Regions from separate parts of the Photobacterium sp. BZF1 genome, predicted to be linked through region 2. Evidence: riboswitches for the same ligand, from Rfam matches in the RefSeq annotation. Region 2 holds a riboswitch; each other region holds the start of a gene.
What was found. A riboswitch is a leader RNA that binds a small molecule or an ion and turns the genes downstream of it on or off. The one in region 2 is predicted to bind lysine.

Region 1 (4,240 bases), on a different contig from region 2:
ACTTTTTTTCACGCAAATCTGCCCCTGAGCGTGCTGCGCGAATGGTAGAAACCATATATGGTTGTAAGTGGTCACTAACCGTTTACCAGTTGCTGGTAAACGGTATCAATCGTCCAGGTGAGATGGTTCGAGCTGTGGAGGGATTATCAACCAAAGTACTCAATGAATGCCTTAGGAAAAACGTTGAGTTTGGTATTTTGGATAAAGTGGTATTTAACGAGCTACCACCTCGGGTGGAGTACCATGTGACTCCTTTTGGCGAGAAGTTCCTGCGAGTACTAGATGAGCTTGACAAGCTTCAAAACGAACTTGAAAGTTAGCCACATATAAAAAAGCGCCGATATGATCGGCGCGCATAGGTTTTAGGTTGAGCTTGCCAAGTTGATACGAGAGAAGTTAAAGCTCAAATTCCGGCACTTTTTTCTTTACGGCATCGTGGGTTCCGATGTAAAGCAGTTCCTGCTCGCCGATTCCCCTCATGAAAAATGAAAGGCATTTAGGACATTGCAATTTTTCTTGTCCCGTTGTTGCCAGTGATTTTTCGTGCCATTTGCGTCGTACTCGGTTTAAACCTGAGGTGTTATTACACTCTGGGCATCGAATAGGTACTTTCATAACATCGTCCTCCTGACCGCTCTGCTTGGTTATAAATTAACCAGAAGTAGCCAGCGCAAAACTTGATATGCATCAGGTTTATCAATTGATGTCGTGACGTTGCAATGAAGTTTTGTATATTTGAGATCGATGCCTCAGCAAGAATTCACAATGCGTAACCTGTTGTTACAAAAAGACATATTTCAGTGGTTATGCTGTGCCTAAAATAGCCTGACGTTTAGCCATTAGTTCTTTTGCCATGGACTGGGCGGTAATGCGCATCCCCTTTTGCTCCAAGCCGATCAGTAGTTGCATCCGCAGGCTTTCGGCACGCTCTTCGAGTGCCTGGCGTTCACCTTCTGACTTCTCAGCGGCTTTTTCATAACAGCCAATAATCGATTTGAAGAGGTGGGACTCGAAGCTGGTTCTTTCTTCAGGCTGGATCGTGCGTGATTCCTTCACTTCACCATTGGCCTTGCGGCGGTTGTAGTCTTGGATCTGGTTTTCAGCGATAAGGTCGAACACACTCATAACAATACTTTTCCTATGGATATTTCGCCTCCATCATAACTTTGCTGATTGAATAGATGCTGAAAAATGCCTTGGGGAAGTGTTTCGAAATGTGTTCGTCAGCAGGGTGATTGCTGAATGAATAGTGAATGCCCTAGAAAATAAAACGAAGAAATGTCAAAAATACGCTGCATATTTTTCACTCTGTTGTTATGATACGCAGGCTCATTTTGAGAAGAGTTATTTAATGCAACATCAAGTACAAGTTAAACCATCTGATATTGTTACGTTTTCGTACTGTATCTAACTGTTTCCCTTATATTTATCGTCACATTAATAATTCACTTTTACCTGACCGTAGCTATTTGCTAACGGTTTAAATGAATTTACATAAGGGACAACACATGTCTAAGTCTACTGGTATCGTTAAGTGGTTTAACGAAGAAAAAGGTTTCGGTTTTATCACTCAAGAGAACGGCGGTGCAGACGTATTCGTACACTTCCGCGCTATCGCTTCTGAAGGTTTCAAGACTCTTTCTGAAGGTCAGAAAGTTTCTTTCGACATCGAGCAAGGCCAGAAAGGTCCACAAGCTGCTAACGTAGTTACTCTATAAGTCATCGAACTTATTGAAGAAAATGCTGGCTTAGGCCGGCATTTTTTATATCTGTTATTTCTGATCTTCAACTTCTCCCTCAACATCCCTTTCCCCTCATTTTATTCGGGCAAGATGGGTGAGGATGGGTAAATATGCATCCTGAGCCTCCATGGTTGCGCTTTTACCTTGACTCCCACTCAAGTCAAACCTGATGCCGTGATTCCTAATCCAGATAAATATTGATATGAGGTTTGCCACCTGAAAGCAAAAAACAGCCTTTGTGGTTGTTGTTGCTGCAAGTGTGGTAACCGATAGTGCAATGTTTTGTTAATTAAGTGTTTAATGAAATATATTGTGTGATCTTTATCACAAGCTAACGTCAAGTTGATTTGGATTATACGTTTTTGTGTTTTATTCAATACAAAGCGGGTGGTTATTCACTGCCTGCAACGTAGAGGCGCATTGCCTAAGAGTAGTTTAGTGAAGGTCGACAACCGGTGAAGCTAAGCGAAAGGAGTCAATGCCGAAGTGGTTTTGGTCGTCAGCCAAGCTGCTGGGGTTGTTCTTAATAGGAGCATCACTGTCATCTCGGGTCCTGCCCAGATGGAGAGCTACAGCAATTTTTGTTTTCGAACAGGTAAGTTCGCCTACCGATTTCGTACAGCCTTTGTCGCTCGCGTGTTCCTTACGCCCCTCCTCTAAAAACACAAATACTTTGATGTTGTTTATTAGGAGAAGTCTACGAATGGCTGATTACGGATTATTGTCCATCGTACCCGCGGTGTTGGCGCTGATACTCGCCTTTACTACCCGGCATGTTGTTTTGGCCCTGGGCGTTGCAGTGATCAGTGGCATGCTGATCTTAACCAAGGGTCACCCTGTCGATACTGCGTTGATGTTCTTGTCTGATGGGCCGTTCACACAGCTTGCATCGGGCAGTAACGCACAGATCATTATTGTTATTACTATCATTTCCGGTTTTATCTATTTGGTTGAGCAAAGCGGTGGTATGGCGGCGTTTTCGACCATGGCGACCCGTTATGTGTCATCACCATTGAAGGCCCAGCTTGCGACTTGGGCTACCGGTATCGGGGTGTTCTTTACCGACTCGGGTAACTCGCTGATCCTCGGCCCGATGTTCTCGCCAATCTTCAACAAGCTTAAGATGAGCAAGGAGAAGCTGGCCTTTATCATTGATTCGACCTCATCACCGATCTGTGTGCTGATCCCTATCATCAGCTGGGGGGTGTACTCGCAGGGTCTAATTGAAAACGCATTCGATAATATGGGCCAGCCGGTCGATGGATTTGCGACTTTCCTTCAGGTGATCCCTTACCAGCTGTATGCCTTGCTGGCATTGTTCAGTGTACCTGTTTACGCGGTGCTGAAAAAAGACTGGGGACCAATGGCTGAAGCCGAGCAGCAAGCGCGCCAGCAGACTGAGGTGAGTGTGCAGCAGGCAGACAACCAACCGGTGAAATCAGGCCGTATTTCACTGATTGTACTGCCGCTGGCAGTGCTATTCGGGTCGTTAATTGCACTGTTCACGTATAACTACCACCTTCATGGCACTATCAATGGCCCGGTGATCCGCGCATCGCTCGGTACCAGCTACCTGATTGCTTCGGTGACGGCGATTGCTTATTACGCTTACACCAAAACTATGACCGCCTCGACAGCCTTCAACACTTTTGTGTCGGGTATGCAGCGAATCATGCTAATTTTGGTTATCTTGCTATTGGCATGGACCTTGGGTGATATCTGTAAGTCTCTGGGTACCGGGGATTACATCAGTCAGGTGATGAATGACCGTCTGCCGGTATTTATGTTGCCTGCCCTGATTTTCGTTATCGGTAGCTTTATTTCGGTGGCAACGGGTTCGTCGTGGGGCACCTTTGCCATCCTGATCCCAATTGCCGTTCCTGTTGCCAGTGCGTTGGGTGCTGACCCGCTGATTTGTATTGGTGCAGCGCTAAGTGGCGGTATGCTGGGTGATCATTCATCTCCGATTTCAGACACCACGATCCTTAGTTCGATGTCGACCGGGTGTGACCATGTGTCCCACGTCCGTACCCAGTTCCCTTACGCTATTTTGACTGGCGTAACCGCCAGCATCGGTTTCATGATTGCCGAAATCACCCGTAGCCCGTACACCATTGTATTGGCTGCCGTATTGCAAGTTGCGTTGATTGTTTTGATGGTGCGCCGTCAGGCCGCAGCCAGCCCTGTTATCGCTTAAGTTGAGATAGCTCAACAAGCTATCGTTTAGAAAGGATTGAAAATGAACACACTATTTTGGCTAAGAGATGAAGTAAAAGTGGGTGAGCACCGTACAGCTTTGACACCTACCGGAGCCAAAGCCCTGATTGATGCAGGTGCTCAGGTGATTGTCGAGCGCAGCGACACCCGTATTTTTCCTGATCAGGCTTATGTTGATGTGGGCTGTGAGTTGGCGGCAGGCCATAGCTGGACCGACGCACCGGAGTACGCCTATATCCTAGGTTTGAAAGAGCTGGCTGAAGATGACTTCCCGCTCAAGC
Region 2 (4,240 bases):
CGCCTTCGGCCAGGATGTGTTAGCTGCCGTGTGGGCTGTGGTCGATCAGATCTAACGTCTTATTTTAAAAAAGAGATTAGATACAAAAATGCCGAGTCATATGACTCGGCATTTTAATTTGGCCTTAGCAATGGCTTATGCTTCTTGCTCGACCATAGACTCTAGACGGGTTCGCATCAGTTCATTGAACACCTTACGGGCTTCCTGCGCTTCTTCCGAGGCCACCAGCTTGTTGTCTTTGGCTGTCATAGCATCATCCATCAACTGCTGGAGCTGGTCCAAACGCTCTTGTGGCGCATCGCTGAAATCCATACCGGATTCACCGTTAGCCACTGCTTCGGCACGGATCTTCTTCTTCAGTTTCCACACTTTGTAAAGTGCTTCGCGCTCGGCTTCAGCCGCCGCCATAGCGATTGCTTTCAGCTCCTCGAACTTGGTCAGTGCCATACCTTCATTAGACCATGGGTCGACATCGGGTAGCTCCTCGATGTTGATCACCGGATCTTCATAACCTTCCTGATGGGTCAAATCGAGCGTTGCTGCCTTCACTGCCGACATCATCAGCATCACCGCTATCACCAACAACGGTAAGCCACCGACGATAGCCGCCGTTTGCAGGGTCGACAAACCACCCATGAACAGCAATACCGACGGCATGAATGACAAAGCAAATGCCCAGAACAAGCGGTTCCAGCGCATCGGGTCTTCAGTCACGTTGTTTTGTACGACCGATGCCAGGATGTAGGAAATCGAGTCAAACGTCGTTGCGGTGAAAATCAAACACAGCAGGGTGAATGCTGCGATGACCAATGTACTAAACGGCAACTGCTCAAGGATAGAGAAGATCGCTTTTGTCGCACCCTCAGAATTCAAGATACCAACCACATCCAGCGCACCCGAAAGCTGAAGCGATAGACCGTAGTTACCCAAGATCATGAAGAACAGGAAGCAGCCCATCGACCCGAAGAATATCGAACCGGTCACCATCTGCTTGATGGTGCGGCCACGGGAGATCCTCGCGACGAACAACCCCATACTCGGGGCGAAAACCAACCACCACGCCCAGTAGAAAATGGTCCAATCCTGAGGGAAATGGGTATTTTCAAACGAGCCATAGCCGCCGAACGGTTCAGCCCATGTTGCCATCACAAAGAAGTTCGACAACATTCGGCCCAGCGAATCCAAGCCGGTTTCCAGCATGAATATCGTTGGCCCAGTCACCAGAATAAAAGCCAACAGACCCAAAGCTCCCCAGAAGTTGATATTACTGAGGAACTTAATGCCCTTCTCCATCCCGGCATACGCCGAATAGGCGAAGATAGCGGTACAAATCATCAATACGATAATTTGGGTAACCGTATCTTTCGGTACGCCGAATAGGTAGTTGGCACCTTCGGTGATCAACGGCGCAGCCAAGCCCAGCGTCGTGGCACCACCGCCCAGCAAGCCGAAGATAAATAGCACATCGATGACTTTACCCAGCCAACCATAACTGCGGGCTTCGCCGATCACTGGCATCAATGCCGCCGAGACCTTAAGTACAGGCTGCTTGCGCACATAGAAGAAATAAGCAATCGGCAATGCAGGGACCAAATAAATAGACCATGCAATCGGCCCCCAGTGGAACAAGCCATAAGTTGCCGCCCAGCGGACCGCTTCTTCACTGCCAGGTTCTAACTGGAAAGGAGGCGCCTGGTAGTAATACGCCCACTCAATTGTCCCCCAGTAAAGAATACTGGCACCGATACCACCACAGAACAGCATGGCCGCCCATGACGCCGTCGTAAACTCGGGCTGCTCATCAGGATCGCCCAGTTTGATTTGGCCGATATCGGAAAAAACGATGTAGATCATAAAGAAGAATGCACCGACACCAAGCGCCAAATAGAGGAAACCGAGCTTATCGGTCATAAACGTTTTGGCGACAGCAATCCATTCTGCCCCTTGCGCCGGGAACAGCAGCAAAGGCACCACAACCGAGATCAACATCCCCAACGCCCCGAAGAACGTCGGTTTATCAATCAATTCAAAGTGTTTGCGAGAAAACACGTTAGCTCCTTAAAATTAAAACCCAGCAATGGGTAAAATGGATAATCCGAGGAAAGGGCCAACGCTTCAAACCAAGATTCTAATCAACACCATGAAAAAAGCTTATTATTAGCTGACATAAATATTCAGCCGTATATAATGTTAGACTTATGACCAAAATCCAGTAGGATTGACGGTGATAAACCCTAAATCAGTAGAGGCGCGCTGCCTATAAGTAACCGTGTGGAGGGTGATACCTTTGAAGCCGGAGAAAGGAGTCAGCGCCGAAGTGACTGCAGCCATCAACTCAGTCGCTGGGTCTGTGTCGAATAGGCACAGAACTGCCATAGTTTTTACCTATGGAGCGCTACCTGAGGGGGTAACAAGTCTTCTTTTTCTGCGTCTTAGTTACACTTCCTTTCGGTAGATCTCCACCTGAAACACATAGGTGTGATGAGATCATGAACCTTGTCGATTTCTCGGACTCGCTAATGTCCGTTATCCCAGCCATGCTGGCCGTTATCCTTGCAGTCACCACCAGGCGGGTTTTGCTTTCCCTCGGCGCGGGAATCTTTGCCGGCGCACTGATGCTTAACCAGTACTCTCCGCTCGAATCCCTGCAATATTTGGTCAGCAAAGTGCTGGCAATTGTGTGGGTTGACGGTGCTATGAACAGCGATAACGTCAACATGATTATCTTCATGTTGCTACTTGGTGCGCTGATCAGCCTGATGAGCGTCTCCGGTGCCACCCAGGCATTCGCCGACTGGGCAGCAGTTCGCTGTAAAGACCGCCGCAGTGCCAAATCACTGACTGGCTTGATGGTCTTTATCTTTTTCATCGATGATTTCTTCCATAGCCTATCGGTAGGTGCTATCTGCCGTCCGGTTACCGACCGGTTCAATATCTCACGAGCCAAACTGGCTTACCTGCTGGACTCCACGGCTGCGCCGGTTTGCGTATTGATGCCAATCTCTTCATGGGGTGCCTACATCATCGCGCTCGTTGGCGGCATCATGGTGGCACATGGCGTGACCGATCAGAGTCCAATTTCGGCGTTTGTCGAGATGATGCCAATGAACCTATACGCAGTATTCACTCTGGTGATGGTGCTGTGTGTGATTGCGTTCCAGCTTGATATCGGTCCGATGCGCAAGCATGAGAAGTGGGCACTTGAAGGTAAGCTATGGGATGAATCGAAAGGCAAGCCAGCCGGTCTAGACGTAGAAACACCAGAATCAGCCACAGGTGGCATGATCGATATGGTATTGCCTATCCTGACACTGACCATGGCAACCGTATTTTTCATGGTGCAGTCAGGGGCGGACGTATTGGCCGCCAACGGTGAAGCCTTCAGCGTGATTGGCTCGTTCGAGAACACCAATGTAGGTTCGTCGCTTGTTTATGGAGCAATCTGCAGCCTGGTAGTCTCTATCGGCCTTGCCCTTCGACTGAAGCTGGATGCCGGCAGCTGGATGAAAGCTGCCCCTCAAGGCATTTCTGCTATGATGCCAGCCATCATTATCCTGTTCTTTGCCTGGACAATTGGTGCGGTTGTACGTGACATGCAAACCGGTATCTACCTGGCTTCCATGTCTAACGGTAACCTGCCGGTTGAGCTGCTTCCTGCTGTTGTCTTCCTGCTATCTTGTGCCATGGCATTTGCGACAGGCACCAGCTGGGGTACGTTCGGCATCATGCTACCGCTAGCCGGTGATATTGCTGCAGCCAGTGACATCGCACTACTGCTTCCTATGCTGTCTGCAGTACTAGCAGGTGCGGTATTTGGTGATCACAGCTCACCGATTTCAAGTACCAGTATCTTGTCAGCAACAGGGGCAGGCTGCCACCACATGGACCATGTGATGACCCAGCTCCCATACGCTTGTTCTGTTGCATTCGGAGCCCTACTTGGTTACCTCGCTATCGGCTACACCCACTCAGCATGGGCTGGTGTGGCAGTGAGCGGCCTATGGTTCATGGCGTTCTGCGCCTTTGCTGTTCGCAAGAGCAAGCCTGTTGTCGCTGCTGAGCCTGTTACTAACTAAATAGTTAGCACATTTACAAACACAAAGAGCAAGGCCAAGACCTTGCTCTTTTTTTATCAGCCAACCATCAGTGACTGTGTTTGATCTGCAAATCAGAGAAGTAAGCATCGTTGCCGGGTTCGGTGAACAGTCCAATCACCCCTTTTTGTTCCGAACCGTGGAAC
Region 3 (4,240 bases), on a different contig from region 2:
CGGTATGTCACTGACGACCAGCTATGCTATGTGGCCGGGTGCGTCTGTCTCGGGTTGGTACTTCTCTCATCCAGACTCGAGATACTTTGCGATCGCCCAGATCCAAGATGATCAGCGTGACAGCTATGCTGATCGCAAGGGCTGGGATTTGGTCGAAGCCGAGAAATGGCTGGGGCCGAACCTCAACGGCTAATAGATTTTCTTCAACAACAAAAAAGGCGCTCATTGAGCGCCTTTTGCTTTTCTACTAATCAGAATCTTATCGGTTTCGTCTTACTCGAACAAACCGTGGTGCAAGACTTTGATCACCTCGCGTGATTCTTCCGTCTTCACTAGGAAGCACAGGTTGTGGGTGCTGGCGCCGAAGCAGATCATGCGTGGGCTGTAGTCATCCAACCGGCTGAATACCTGGGTTGCTGCGCCTGGGGCATCACCAAGCTCGTTACCAATCAGGGCAACCAGGCAAAGGTCTTGCTCGACTTCCACGCGGCAAAGCTTGCTCAGTTGTTCCATTGCCGTTGCAGGCAGGCTTGGCGCGCCGCCACCGGTATCGGTTTGATCCAATGTCAGTGACACGCTGACTTCAGAGGTGGTGATCAAGTCAACTGAAATCTTGTGCTCAGCAAGAATGCGGAATACCTCAGACAAGAAGCCGTAGGCATGGAACATGTTTAGGCTGGTCAGGGTAACCATGGTCTGGTTACAGCGCAGGGCGAGGGCGCGGAACTTAGGCGGCTCGCTCACTTGCTGGCGGATCCATGTGCCGCCTTGTTCAGGCGCCTTGGATGATCCAATGAAGACAGGGATCTGCTGGCGAACTGCTGGCAGCAAGGTCGACGGATGGAGGATCTTGGCACCGAAGTTAGCCATTTCAGAGGCTTCGCTGAAGCTGATTTCGCTTATTGGCTTGGCATTAGCAGTGATACGCGGGTCGGTGGTGTACATGCCCGGTACGTCAGTCCAGATCTCTAGGGTTCCTGCACTGATAGCTTCGGCAACAAGAGCTGCACTGTAGTCACTGCCGCCACGGCCAAGGGTCGTAGTTTCCCCGTTAGCGTCTGAACCGATAAAACCTTGGGAGACGATAACTGTCTCGCCTTCCAGCAATGGCTGGAGCTGGGCATCAGCAAGCTGGCGGATAGTGTCGACTTCCGGGATAGCTTTGCCGAACTGGCTGTCGGTACGCATGACAGAGCGAATATCGAAACGTTGGGCTGTCGCCCCCATTTCGTTAAGAATTTGGGTAAATAAGTGCGTCGACAACAGTTCACCATGGGCAACTAACTGATCGGTCAGTTTGGTCGATGGTGCTTCTGCGGCCTGTTCAGCAAGGCTTGCCACGTTATTGATAAGTTGTTCTATGTGGCCAGTGACAGCATCTGGCTGGGCCAGGTTGTCGATAATATTCTGGTGAATAGAGGTCAATTTATGTAGCCGTTGGGAGCGCTGCTCGTTATCGGCAATTCCGTTTGCAAGTTCAACTAACAGGTTGGTAACGCCGGAACAAGCACTGATCAAAACTACTTTAGCAGCAGGGTTGTCCTTAATGATCGTGGCACTTCGGCTCATGGCGGCATGATCGGCTACGCTAGTACCGCCAAATTTCGCTACGGTTATCGGTGGAGGAATAGTAAAGTTATTTTCGACAAAGCTCACAACGAGTCTCCCAGTATTAAAGAGTATATACGCAATTAACAGGGGGCTCGGGATGGTAGTCCCGACAAAAAAGTCAGGAGAGCAAAAAGGTAAGATGTAAACCGATACAACAACCAGAAGCTCCCCACCTATTCATTACCAGGGTGAATAGGTGACAGCCAGAAGGATTCAACCTTCGTAGCCGATACGCCATGCCCCCTGTCATGTCGTATCTCGGCGTTACTCCCCCTCTCCAGACTGCTTCGGGGTGGGGCCCCGCAATCAAGATACCTGGGTAACGCTCCTCTTCTGTCTTCACCTGAGAAAAACCTTTCCTCAGGATGAACAAAAAACGATCTACATTGAACCGGATTTACAGGTATGTTGTCAATTACATAGAAATAAAATATGCATAAATTTTGCAAAAAATTGTCACAAATAGTGATGGATTCTTTGTGCTAGAAGGTGGTGGCGATTTGGTATAAGCATAATTAGCTCATTGCTGATATAGTCAATCAGTACCTTACAATAACGATTTACTGTCACGCTTACTGCCAGGGAGGAAAACAATAATGACGATTGGTAGCTTCTACCCACCACAGCGAACCCTCATGGGGCCGGGTCCTTCAGATATCTACCCGCAGGTGCTACAGGCCCTGAGCCGCCCAACCATTGGCCACCTTGATCCGCTATTCATCGGCATGATGGATGAGCTCAAGCAACTGCTGCAATACGCTTTCCAAACCCAAAATACCTTTACCATTGCCGTTTCCGCACCGGGCAGTGCCGGTATGGAAGCCTGCTTTGTTAATTTGGTTGAGCCGGGCGATAAGGTGATTGTATGCCGTAATGGTGTGTTTGGTGATCGTATGCGTGAGAATGTCGAGCGCTGCGGTGGTGTTGCCGTGATGGTCGATAACAACTGGGGTGAGCCAGTTGAACCTATCTTGGTCGCCCAAGCACTAGAAAGCAACCCGGATGCGAAAATCGTAGCTTTTGTCCATGCCGAAACCTCAACCGGTGCACTAAGTGATGCTGAGGCAATTGCCAAGCTAGCCCGTGAGCATGACTGCTTGACGATTGTGGATGCAGTAACCTCTTTGGGTGGTGTGCCTTTGCTGGTGGATGAGTGGCAGCTGGACGCGGTCTATTCTGGCAGCCAGAAATGTCTGTCTTGTGTCCCGGGTTTATCGCCACTGACTTTCTCGGAAAAAGCGGTAGCTAAAATTCAGGGCCGTCAGGCACCGGTACAAAGTTGGTTCCTTGATCAGAGCCTAGTACTCGGGTACTGGAGCGGTGAAGGCAAGCGTAGCTATCACCATACTGCGCCGGTTAATAGCCTGTATGCATTACATGAAGCCTTGGTTTTACTGCATAACGAAGGTTTGGAAAATGCTTGGCAGCGCCATAGAGATGCTCATTTAGAGCTCCGTGAGGGCTTGGAGCAGTTAGGGATTGAGTTCGTCGTCGATGAAGCTCATCGCCTGCCTCAGCTTAATGCGGTCTACATTCCTGACGGTATTGATGATGCTGAAGTCAGAAAGACCCTGCTGGAGCGTTACAACCTGGAAATTGGTGCTGGCCTTGGTGCCTTGGCCGGTAAGGCCTGGCGTATCGGTTTGATGGGGTATGCTGCCCGCAGTGAAAATGTCGCCCTGTGCCTGCGCGCACTGGAAACGACGCTGAAGTAATTTCCAATTAACCAGCAAGTTAACAAAAAATGGCTACCGTTAGGTAGCCATTTTTATTTGTGTCGATAATCAAGGGGCCTCCGGCCCTTCTTCTGGTGGCGCTAAGGCCGCTGGCGCTGTAAAGGCATGGCCAGGGTAAAGGTACTGGGCCTCATCCAATATTTGTGCAGCTTGTTCTTGTTGCCCCAGTTGTCCATGTGCCGTGATCAGGTTCTGGTATAGATCCGGGCGCGGCCACTGTTTGGCTTTATTCTGGGCCCAATTGATGTACTCCTGAACCAGAGCCGGGTTATCACTGGCAATGCCAAGCTGCAGTTGGGTAAGGTGCAAATCCCACTCAAACCGGTCTTTCCATGCCCATGGGTTGTTGACTCGGAGCAGGTAGTCCACATTGGCCGGTTGGCTGGTTTCATATTTGGTCAACTGGGCACCTGAATAGAGGGTCGTCGCCATAAACCCGGTGGTGGCGAGTGGGACGGTCAGTACCAGTGCCCGTATCGAGAGGATGTAGTCCATCCGCTTTTTGTAGTATTTGGCCGTTAGGTTATCGACCCAATAAATAAGCAGGATGAATATGACCCAGTGCACCAGGGAGTGGTAGAACGGGTACTCCAATTGGGAGTGCAAGACGATGGGGAAGAACAAGCCAATCAGAGCTAGCTGAGTACCATCCCGTGCTTTCTTTATCTTCAGGAAAACGGCTGCCGCGGCTGCCAATAACGCCAACAGGGGAACAATGCCTCCTTCAGCAGCCCAGAAGATCAGTTCGTTATGCGGGTGGGTGAGGGCTGCCATCCCTGCTGGGCTGTCTGGGTTATCGTGATGCCATCTTGCCGTTTGGGTGATGTAGCTGACTTCAAACGTGCCGTAGCCGTAGCCGGTCAATGGTTGGTTGAGGAACATCTCGGCCGCCT

Region 1: another riboswitch for lysine. It lies ahead of BIZ37_RS18465 (Na+/H+ antiporter NhaC family protein); the one in region 2 lies ahead of BIZ37_RS15855 (Na+/H+ antiporter NhaC family protein).
Region 3: another riboswitch for lysine. It lies ahead of lysC (lysine-sensitive aspartokinase 3); the one in region 2 lies ahead of BIZ37_RS15855 (Na+/H+ antiporter NhaC family protein).

Annotation. Positions count from the first base shown of each region.
Region 1 covers NZ_JACSOF010000086.1:2,164-6,403, reverse strand. The annotation lists gene BIZ37_RS18485 (helix-turn-helix domain-containing protein) at 1-320, shown strand, start outside; gene BIZ37_RS18480 (hypothetical protein) at 397-615, opposite strand; gene BIZ37_RS18475 (hypothetical protein) at 805-1,125, opposite strand; gene BIZ37_RS18470 (cold-shock protein) at 1,509-1,718, shown strand; lysine riboswitch at 2,145-2,322, shown strand; gene BIZ37_RS18465 (Na+/H+ antiporter NhaC family protein) at 2,446-3,939, shown strand; gene BIZ37_RS18460 (saccharopine dehydrogenase) at 3,982-4,240, shown strand, end outside.
Region 2 covers NZ_JACSOF010000066.1:27,241-31,480, reverse strand. The annotation lists gene BIZ37_RS15870 (carboxypeptidase family protein) at 1-55, shown strand, start outside; gene BIZ37_RS15865 (BCCT family transporter) at 136-2,049, opposite strand; lysine riboswitch at 2,236-2,406, shown strand; gene BIZ37_RS15855 (Na+/H+ antiporter NhaC family protein) at 2,490-4,076, shown strand; gene BIZ37_RS15850 (hypothetical protein) at 4,144-4,240, opposite strand, start outside.
Region 3 covers NZ_JACSOF010000081.1:15,964-20,203, reverse strand. The annotation lists gene metH (methionine synthase) at 1-193, shown strand, start outside; gene lysC (lysine-sensitive aspartokinase 3) at 274-1,656, opposite strand; lysine riboswitch at 1,766-1,952, opposite strand; gene BIZ37_RS17835 (alanine--glyoxylate aminotransferase family protein) at 2,208-3,326, shown strand; gene BIZ37_RS17830 (PglL family O-oligosaccharyltransferase) at 3,396-4,240, opposite strand, start outside.